2 regions of the Arthrobacter sp. BF1 genome follow, and region 2 is predicted to be linked to the other one. Evidence: predicted binding sites of a transcription regulator. Region 2 holds the regulator's gene; the other holds the start of a gene.
The links. The regulator Rex, encoded in region 2, represses fermentation and respiration genes when NADH is low (regulators of the CRP and FNR family bind a similar motif). The targets are predictions, from matches to a motif close to CTTGTGAANNNNTTCACAAG.
Positions count from the first base shown of each region.

Region 1: a site for Rex is predicted at 2,516-2,535, ahead of AC1MCD_RS02765 (queuosine precursor transporter). Genes of this name have one in related genera too.

Region 1 covers NZ_CM155271.1:572,492-577,536, reverse strand. The annotation lists gene tgt (tRNA guanosine(34) transglycosylase Tgt) at 1-771, shown strand, start outside; gene AC1MCD_RS02770 (dienelactone hydrolase family protein) at 807-1,556, shown strand; gene AC1MCD_RS02765 (queuosine precursor transporter) at 1,614-2,372, opposite strand; gene AC1MCD_RS02760 (TetR/AcrR family transcriptional regulator) at 2,546-3,202, shown strand; gene AC1MCD_RS02755 (TIGR01777 family oxidoreductase) at 3,220-4,137, shown strand; gene AC1MCD_RS02750 (hypothetical protein) at 4,134-4,544, shown strand; gene AC1MCD_RS02745 (FadR/GntR family transcriptional regulator) at 4,575-5,045, opposite strand, start outside.
Region 2 covers NZ_CM155271.1:3,429,978-3,435,022, reverse strand. The annotation lists gene AC1MCD_RS16155 (helix-turn-helix domain-containing protein) at 1-127, shown strand, start outside; gene AC1MCD_RS16150 (30S ribosomal protein bS22) at 301-399, shown strand; gene AC1MCD_RS16145 (HAD family hydrolase) at 521-1,339, opposite strand; gene AC1MCD_RS16140 (glutaredoxin family protein) at 1,454-1,708, shown strand; gene AC1MCD_RS16135 (redox-sensing transcriptional repressor Rex) at 1,799-2,506, shown strand; gene AC1MCD_RS16130 (Yip1 family protein) at 2,567-3,421, opposite strand; gene AC1MCD_RS16125 (hypothetical protein) at 3,637-4,287, opposite strand; gene AC1MCD_RS16120 (YceI family protein) at 4,561-5,045, opposite strand, start outside.

The sequences.
Region 1 (5,045 bases), 1.4 Mb from region 2:
CTCAACGGCGACCGCCACCGGTTCTCCCCCGAAATCTCCATGCAGGTCCAGCACCAGATCGGCGCGGACATCATGTTCGCCTTCGACGAGCTGACCACCCTGCAGAACTCCCGCGGCTACCAGGAGGAATCGCTGGAACGGACGCGGCTCTGGGCGCTGCGGTGCCTGGACGAGCACTTCCGGCTGACCGCTTCCCGGGAGGGAAAGCCTTACCAGGCCCTGTTCGGCGTCATCCAGGGCGCCCAGTATGAGGACCTCCGCCGAAAAGCATGCCAGGACCTCGGCGCAATGAACTTCGACGGCTACGGCATCGGCGGGGCGCTGGAGAAGGAGAACCTGGGCACGATTGTTCGCTGGTGCAACGAGGAACTGCCGGAGGACAAGCCACGGCACCTCCTGGGCATCTCCGAGCCGGACGACATCTTCACCGCGATCGAGAACGGCGCTGACACCTTCGACTGTGTCTCCCCCACCCGGGTGGCCCGGAACTCCGCGTTTTACACGCCCACCGGCCGGTACAACCTCTCCGGCGCCAAGTACAAGCGCGACTTCGGTCCGCTGCAGGACGGCTGCGACTGCTACGCGTGCGCCAACTACTCGCGCGCCTACATCCACCATTTGTTCAAGGCCAAGGAGATGCTCTCCGCCACGCTGATCTCCATCCACAACGAACGCTTTGTGGTGAAGATGGTGGACGATGCCCGGCTGGCCATCGAGGCCGGCACCTTCTTCGAGTTCAAGGCCGAGACCCTGGCGCAGTACTACTCCTGAGCGCTGTTCCCGGTTGCCTCGGCTATCCTGACCAAATGCTCATTGAGATCCCGGCCGCAGCAGGCCCCGCCGAAGCCCTCGTCGCCCGCCCGTCCACCGGTACCGGCCCGTTCCCGGGCGTCATCCTGTACATGGACGCCTTCGGCCTGCGTCCGCGCATCGAGGACATGGCGCAGCGCATCGCCGACTGGGGCTACGTGGTCCTGGCGCCGAACGTTTTCTACCGGGACGGGACCGCGGCGGAACTCGCACCGGGCCTGGACATGACCACTCCGGAGGGCCGCGCCGCCGCCGGCAAGGCAGCGTTCCCGCGGGTTGGGCACCTCACCACTGACAAGGCGCTGCCGGACATTGATGCGTGGGTTGAGGCACTGGCAGCGCTCGACGGCGTCGCGGCGGGTCCGATCGGCACCTTCGGCTACTGCATGGGCGCCCGGCTCGCGGTGCGTACCGCCACCGCCCACCCGGAGGTGGTGGCCGCGTGCGGCGGCTTCCACGGCGGCGGGCTCGCGAGCGACGCCCCGGACAGCCCGCACCTGGGACTCTCCAACGCGAAGGCACGGTTCGTTTTCGGCCATGCCGACCACGACCAGAGCATGGATCCGGCCGCCGTCGCCCGCTTGGGGGCTGCGCTCGATGCTGCAGGGCTGGAGGCTTCCAACGGGGTCTATGCCGGAGCACCGCACGGCTACACGATGGCGGACACTTCCATGTTCCACGCCGAGGCCACAGAACGGCACTTCACCGAACTCCGCGCACTCCTCGACGGGACGCTGAAGGGCTAACGCCGCACCCCATCAGTTGCTCCCCGATGCGGCTAAAAGTACGACGCCGGGCGGCAGCTACGCGGCGCCGGTCACCGCGGCGTCCGTCACGTCAGCGCTCGGGACGCCGTAGCTCGGTTCGCGCCTCTTGATCCAGCCGATCACCAGGGACGTCACGGGAACAAACAGGAACTCCACGAGGGTCTTGTAGACAAAGCCGACCACCACGTAGTTCACAAACATGCCGAAGTCGGTGATGCCGATGACGGAGGCGGCGATGCTGCAGAAGATCAGGGTGTCCACGAACTCGCCAGCGCCCGAGGAACCCATCAGCCGTGCCCACAGGGACTTCTCCCCGGAACGGGCTTTCATCTTCACCAGGATCCAGGAGTTGATGGTCTGACCGGCCAGAAACGCCAGAAGTGACGCCAGGACAATCTGCGGAACCGGGCCCAGGGCACCCTCCAGGGCCGCCTGCTTGCTTGCGCCGAACTCGTCGTCGAAGCCGGGCAGGGCGATGATCACCCAGTAGCAGATTGAGGCGAACACGGAGAGTGCGAACGTGGTGAAAATGGCCTTGCGTGCCACCTTGAAGCCATAAACCTCGCTGATGACATCGCCCAGGATGTAGGCCAGCGGGAAAAGGAAGAAGCCGCCGTCGGTAATGATCGGGCCGATCGCCACCCCCTTGGCCGCACCAATGTTGGAGAGGATCAGCACCACGGCCATAAAGGCCAGCATGATGCCGAAGTACGGCGAGCCGATGGATGCGTATTTCGCGGCCGTGTGCGCGGGGTTCGCGGCGGGCAGGGCGTGCGGTCCGGAGGGGGAAGGCATGGGTGTCCGTTCATAGTGGTTCGCTCGGGTTTCCGCGGCACCTGAAGATTGTGCGGAACCGGCTGTATTAGCACTGTCACGCCATTCTCCCATCCGGAACAGACCCCGGGGGTTTTGAACACGTTCAGTTCCCGGTACACTTATTTCTGAACGCGTTCAAAACGAGGAATTAAGTGGCAGTCAAGAGCGAGCAGACCCGGCAGCATCTGGCGGATGTGGCATTGCGCATGTTCCGTGAGATTGGTTTCGAGAAAACCACCATGCGGGCCATCGCGGCCGAGGCCGGTGTCTCGGTGGGCAACGCGTACTACTACTTCGCCTCCAAGGACGACCTGGTCCAGGAGCTCTACGTCCAGGTGCAGGCCGAGCATGCGGCCAAGGCGGACGAGGCCCTCGAAGGCCTGAAGGACCTGGGCAGCAGGCTGAAGGCCACACTGCACGCCGGCCTGGACGTCATGGCGCCCTACCATCGTTTCGGCGCCGACTTCGTGGCCACAGCCATCCGGCCGACATCGCCCGTGAACCCTTTCGCGGGCGAATCGACGGCGGCCCGTGAAGCCTCGCTGAGCATCTTCCGGGCGGCGGTGGAAGGCGCCAGTCCGCCTGCGCCGAAGAAGCTGCGCGCAGATCTGCCGGAACTGCTGTGGCTGGGCTACATGGGGATCGCGTTGTTCTGGGTGTACGACACCTCGGAAGGCCAGCTCCGCACCCGGAAACTCGTGGACGGAGCCGTCCCGCTGATCGCCCGGGGACTCTCGCTCGCAAAGATTCCCGGCGTCAATAAGGTGCTGGACGATGTCCTCAGCCTGAGCCGCAGTATCCGCAACTGAACATCATGGGGGAACAAATGACCAAAACACACACCGTGGTCCTCGCCGGGGCTTCGGGCTTTATCGGCAGGTACCTCCGTGCGCGCTTCGAGCGGGACGGCTGGGCGGTGCGCACCATCGGCCGCCGAGTTACGACAGGCACGGCGACGGCGGCAGGCTGGAACGACGACGGCGCCCTTACCCGGGTGCTTGACGGCACCGATCTCCTGGTGAACCTCGCCGGACGGTCGGTCCACTGCAGCTACAACGCGCGGAACAAAGCGGCCATCCTCGATTCCCGCGTTGCCACCACCTCGGCGCTTGGCCGCGCCCTGGCACACTGCGAGGCGCCGCCGTCGTCCTGGCTCAACGCCAGCACCGGCACCATCTACAGGCATGCGGACGACCGGCCCCAAACAGAGTCCGACGGCGAACTCGGCAGCGGGTTTTCCGTGGACGTGGCGCGCGCCTGGGAAGCCGCACTGGCCGCGGCGGACACACCACGCACACGAAAAATTCCGCTGCGGATCGCCATTGTCCTGGGCCCGGGCGGCGGCGCATTGCGGCCAATTGCCACGCTGGCGCGGTTTGGCCTGGGCGGGCACATGGGTCGCGGCAACCAGAAGTTCAGCTGGATCCATGTGGAAGACCTATACCGTGCCGTCCGCTTCCTGCACGCACGGACTGACATTTCCGGCCCGGTGAATGTTGCGTCCCCTGATGTGGTGGACAACCGTGAACTGATGCACATGGTCCGGCGGGCCTATGGTGCCAGGCTGGGCATTCCCACACCAGCTTGGCTACTTCGTCTGGGTGCGGTCCTGATCCGTACCGAAACCGAACTGGTATTGAAGAGCCGGTGGGTGCAGCCGCAGAAGCTGATCGACGCCGGGTTCATCTTCCGGCAGCCCGAGTTGGGGCGCGCGCTGCTCACGATTGCCAAGGGAAGACCGTGAAACGTGTGCACCGCGTGACGTTCGGACCCGGAGCGTTCCTTCTGGGCGCCGGGATCACCGTGGCGCTCTTTGGTGTTCCGCTCGGGGCGACAGGCTACGTTTTCGGAACCGCCGCGGCGCTCCTTCTCGGTATGCCACTCGCCCTCGCCACCGGAATCCTGATGCGGCCAGTCCGTGACCAGTTGCAGCATGTTGTGGCCATCGCCGGGGCAGGGCTGGTCACCGGTTTCTGCACACTTCTGTTCCTGACAGGTGGCAGCTGGTCCAGCATGTGGGGTTTGATCCCCTGGACCGGCGCCTGCGCCGCCGTCGGACGCCTGGCGGTGTTCCGCCTCGTGACCACGCATGACGGCGTGGAGCCCGAGCTCGTGATTCGCGATTCAACGGCGGCCAACACCCGGCCGTAAGCCGGCGGCATGAGGCAACCTCGGCGGAAGCTACTGCGAGGCGTCAAAGCCTATGAGCAGCCGGCGCGAGGCAGTCTCCATGTGGGACCGCATGGATGCTGTGACCGCCGAAGAATCCCGAGCCTCCAAGGCGGCGTGAATTTCTGCGTGCTCCTTCAGGGCGGCGGCCGCATGCCCCTCGTCAGTCAGCGCCCGGTCCACCCAGATTCGCAGCAGCGAGCGGATGCTCTGCAACAGTTCCTGCAGCACCTGGTTTCCGGAGGCCTCGGCTATTTCACGGTGGAAGGCTGCGTCGGCCTCCACAAAGAGGGCCAAGTCGTCAAGGTTGTCGGCCATCGTGGCCAGGTTGCCCTTCATCCTATCCAGCGCCTCGTCCGTTATCCGCTCCGCGGCGAGCTGCGCGGCCTGAACCTCCAGCCCGCTGCGCAGTTCCACCAGTTCGCGGGTCCTGGGGGCGCCGAGCATCATCCCCCAGCTCAACGTGCGGGGCAACAGTTCCGA
Region 2 (5,045 bases):
CTACCGGCTGGTCCATTCCGGCGAAATGCCCGCGGTGCGTTTCGGCCGGTCGTACCGGGTGCCGGAAAGTGCCGTCGAACAGTACCTCAAAGGCGCTGTAGTGGACGGCCACACCGAAACGGCCTGAGCACTGTTTCGGCTTATGGGACGGCCACGGTCAGTGGCCGCCGCAAAGAAGCGGTACCCTGTTAAGGAACGTTTTACGTCATTGTAAGAATCTGTCAGTTGTTTTTGTCTGTAGCTCTGTCCACGGACCTTTTCCATCAGACAGGTACTGCATCTAGTTTGTGAGGAACTTTCGTGGGTTCAGTTATTAAGAAGCGTCGCAAGCGTATGGCCAAGAAGAAGCACCGCAAGCTGCTTCGCAAGACCCGTCACCAGCGCCGTAATAAGAAGTAGAGATACTTCGAACAGCGTGAAAATGCCCGTCGCCTTCCGAGGCGGCGGGCATTTTCTTGTCCGGACCCAACCAGGTAGCAGTAGATGTCGTTATGAGCGCTCGTAACGACATCTCTGCTACCTAGATCCGGGGGCCGCGGAAGCGGGCGAAGCCTTTCCATAGGCCGTAAACGACGCCGCCGGCTGTTGCCGCCTTCAGGCCCAGGGTTGCGGCGCGGCGGCCGGAGCGGAAATCGTAGACCGGCCAGTTGTGATCCCTGGCGTGGCTGCGCAGCTTGGAATCAGGGTTGATGGCCACGGGGTGCCCCACGAGGGTCAGCAACGGGATGTCGTTGTAGGAATCGCTGTAGGCCCAGCACCGCTTGAGGTCCAGCCCCTCGGCGTCGGCCAGTTCCTGGACTGCCACAGCTTTGGCCGAACCGTGCAGGATGTCACCCACCAGCCGGCCGGTGTACATGCCGTCGGCAACCTCGCCAACAGTGCCCAGCGCCCCCGTGAGGCCCAGACGGGTGGAGATGACTGTGGCCACTTCGATGGGGGTGGCCGTGACCAGCCAGACGCGCCGTCCGACGCGCAAGTGCTGCTGCGCCAAAGCCTTCGCTCCGGGCCAGATCCTGGAGGCGATCATTTCGTCGTACACTTCTTCGCCCAGCGCCTTGATGTCGTCCACCGTGATGCCCGCTGCGAGTGTAAGGGCCGAATCGCGGACCGCATGGACATCGTCCATGTTCTCCCCGCGCGCCACGAATTTGAACTGCTTCCATGCGAACCCGGCCGCCTGCACCAGGGTAAAGGCGCCGCGCTGGTGCATCTTGCGGGCAACATGGAAAAGGCTGGCACCCTTCATGAGGGTGTTGTCGACGTCGAAGAAGGCCGCTTCGCCGGTCTGCGTCACCGCATCCGGCTGGGTGACTACAGCGACGTACTTCTCCTCGGGCATGTCCACGAGTCTAGTCACTAGTCGGCTGCGCAGATTCCAGCGCAGGCGGTGGCGGGGCAGCGCGCAGCAATGCCCGGCACGCAGCCCGCCCCTAAAGGGCGATACGGTTAAAGCATGGGAAAACCGGAGGTAGTCCTCATCACCAAAGCAGACTGTCACCTGTGCGCGGACGCGCGCGTCGCCGTCGAACGGGTTACATCCGCGCTGGGACTTGGGTGGACGGAGCAGCAGGTTGACGAGCAGCCCGACCTGCGCGACCGGTATGCCGAGGAAATCCCGGTAGTGCTTGTGGACGGCGTCCAGCGAGACTTCTGGAAGATCGACGAAGCCCGCCTGGAGCGCGTCCTCCAACGTGCCTTGGGTAACTAGGCAACCGATTGCATTGCATGACGCTGGCTTTGTTGACAGCGGTGGCGGGGATCTAGAGTGGAGTCACAACGCGAGGCAATGGAGGGGAAAGTGAGTTCGCTGGATTCATCTCCCCGGGCCGTAGACGGTACAGTGGCGGCGCCGACGGGGGAGATCGCCAAACAGATTCCGCCCGCTGCGGTGGCGAGGCTGACCATCTACCTGCGCGCCCTGAACACGCTGCTGGCCGACGGCGTGGAGCGCGTGTCCTCGGAGTCCCTGGCGGAAGCGTCGGGAGTGAGCTCCTCAACCCTCCGTAAAGACCTGTCCTACGTGGGCTCCTACGGTACGCGCGGCGTCGGCTACGAAGTGCAGTACCTCAGCCGCCACATCTCCGCTGCCCTCGGCCTGACCCGTGATTGGAAGGTTGCCATCGTTGGCGCCGGCAACCTGGGCAAGGCATTGGCCCGTTACGGCGGCTTTGAGTCCCGAGGCTTTGACGTGGTGGCAATTTTCGACGCCGATCAGCTCGTGGTGGGAAACGAGGTGGGCTGGCTGCGCGTCAGCGACGTCGCGGACCTGGAAACGGTGCTCCAGCGGACTGGCGCCAACATGGTGGTCCTTGCGCTGCCGGCGACGGTGGCGCAGGCGGTGTGCGACCGCGTGGTGGCAGCCGGCGTCCACAGCATCCTGAGCTTTGCTCCCGTCATGCTGCAGGTCCCCGACGACGTCAACCTCCGCAAGGTGGACATGGCCACCGAACTGCAGATTCTGGCCTACCACGCACAACGGGCGCAGACCCCGGACCAGACCGCCTAGGTACTCGCTCGGCGGCTGGCGGGGTCCACGCCCGTTGAGGTGTGGGTTACTGCGTGGAACTTACTGTCCGTACGGGTTGCCCGGCGTGGTGTAAGGGTTGGCGAGCGGCTGCTGCTTGCGGAAGTAAGGAGCAGTGGTTGGAAGGTACAGCAGAACGATCGCCGCAATGCCTGCCAGAGTCCCCAAGGTCCCGATGCTCGGCACCTGGAAGAGGCTGAAAACGGAGAGCGCGGCGAACACAGTGCCCAGGATCCGGGCCCAGTTCTTACCCTTGCGGATGAAGAAGGCCACCAGCAGGTACATGCCGGCGCCCAGGATGGCAAGGACCACCAACATTCCGGCGAGGACGCCCTTGAAATCCTCGTAGTTGAACTCAGTGCCGGAAGCGCCACTGCTGCGCATCGCGTCCTCGAAGGCACTACGCATCATCGGGTCGTCGAGCATGGTGATGCCCACGAGCATGGAAATGACAAACACCGCAGCGGCGCCGATCAGGAGCCAGAAGGAGATGTTCACCAGCTTCGGAACGCCATTGGAACCGGTGGCCTGCGGCTTTTCCGAAGGGTACTGGGCGTAGGGGGACTGTCCGTACGGCTGCTGGCCGTAGGCCGGGGGAGTCGGCTGGCCGAACTGCGGAGCGTTCTGACCGTATAGCGGTGCCTGAGGGGCGTCCTGCCCATACTGCGGAGCGTTCTGACCGTATTGCGGTGCCTGAGGTGAATTCTGCCCGTACTGCGGAGGATTCTGACCGTATTGCGAGGCAGCGGGAGGGTTCTGCCCGTACTCCGGTGCGTTTTGCCCGTACTGCGGAGCGTTCTGCCCCGGCTGCGGGCTGTTTTCACCGTAACGGGGTGCCGTCGGCTGGTTGCCGGGCTCGGGCTCGTTCGGGACGGGAGGCGGGACTGGTGTGCTCATGAGCGGGTCCTTTGCAGGTTGGAAGTCAGTTCGGCTGCTGGGTGCAGTCCACTGGCCCTGCCCCCCAGTACGGCTTACGTCAACCGTACCCCCCGGCCGTCCCGCGGCGAGTCATTCCAAAGAGGTATTCCTACCTGCGCCGGAAACCAGATAAGAGCCGCTGACCTGCCGCAACGCCCGGGCGGGCCGGTGAACCCGTGCCCTTAGCGGATCGCCTAAGCCCGGCCCTTGACCGCGGTGAACCACGCCTGCGAGTTGGGAAGCCACATCAGGACTGTTGCGGCGGCGCTGATCAGGAATCCCAGCCAGTTGTTGCCGATGCCTTCACCCACGCTGCCGCTGATAAACGCCAGGACCAGTGAGACGCCGGCAACGATGGTGAGGGCCAGACGGGCCCACTCCCTGCCTTCCTTCATCTTCAGGGCGAGGACAATCTGGGAGGCGGCCAGGGCGAGTGCCACCAGAACCAAAAGGAGTAGCAAAGCGGCCAATCCCGGGGCGACGGTGAACAGGGCCAGGGTGGCAAGCATGCCGAAGAAGCCGCCGAGAACGCCCAGCATCCCGCCGATAAGCCAGATCCAGTAGGAGACCTTGAGCTCGATGGGCAGTCCGGTCACGCTGAACATGCCGGAAAGACCAGCCTTGGGCATGACGTCGTTGAAGTTGCGTGGACCGTCTGTGGGCATCTGGAACTGGAATCCACCAGGCTGCTGGTAGCCCTGCCCTGTTTGGCCGTAAGGCGGGACAGGCTGACCGGGCTGCGGATATCCCTGCTGCGGCGGCTCGTAGCCGGCGGGAGGAACGTTGCCGGCGGGCGGCTGGGCGCCGGGCTGCTGGGGCTGCGGGACTTCGCTTGGCTCGCTCATGGCTCTCACTCTAGACGGCGAGTGCCTGTTAGCGAGGAGATTCGGGGCGAACACGCGGGGAACGGCGGGGTCTACTGCGGGACAGGCCGGGATGCACGACGCCGAGAGGAACGGACCCGGGCAACCTAGGCCCGTTAACCCGAAACTAGGTAGCAGTAAGTGTCGTTTTGACGGCTCAAAACGACACTTACTGCTACCTAGTTGGGATAAAGCAGGAGCCCGGCCGCAGACCCCCTTGGGGATCCGGCGGCCGGGCTCAGCGTGCGAACGAATTTATGCTGCGGGAGCGATGAAGGCCAGCTCCAGGTTGATGGCGACCTTGTCGCTGACCAGGACGCCACCGGCGTCGAGGATGGCATTCCAGGTCAGGCCGAAGTCCTTGCGGCTGATGGTGGTTTCGGCGGAAACGCCTGCGCGGGTCAAGCCGAACGGGTCAACAGCCACGCCATTGAACTCGGTCTCCAGGGTGACCGGACGGGTGATCCCCTTGATGGTGAGGTCCCCGGTCAGCTCGTAGCTGTCGCCGGCGGGCACCAGGCCGTTGGAGACGAAGGAGATTTCCGGGAACTTCTCGACGTCGAAGAAATCTTCGCCGCGGACGTGGCCGTCGCGGTTGGCGTCGCCGGAGTCGAAGCTGGCAGTCTGGATGGTGGCGCTGATCTTGGAATCGGCCACATTTTCGGCGAGGTCCAGGGTTGCTGCTGCATCCTTGAACTGGCCGCGGACCTTGCTGATGCCGGCGTGGCGAACAGTGAAGC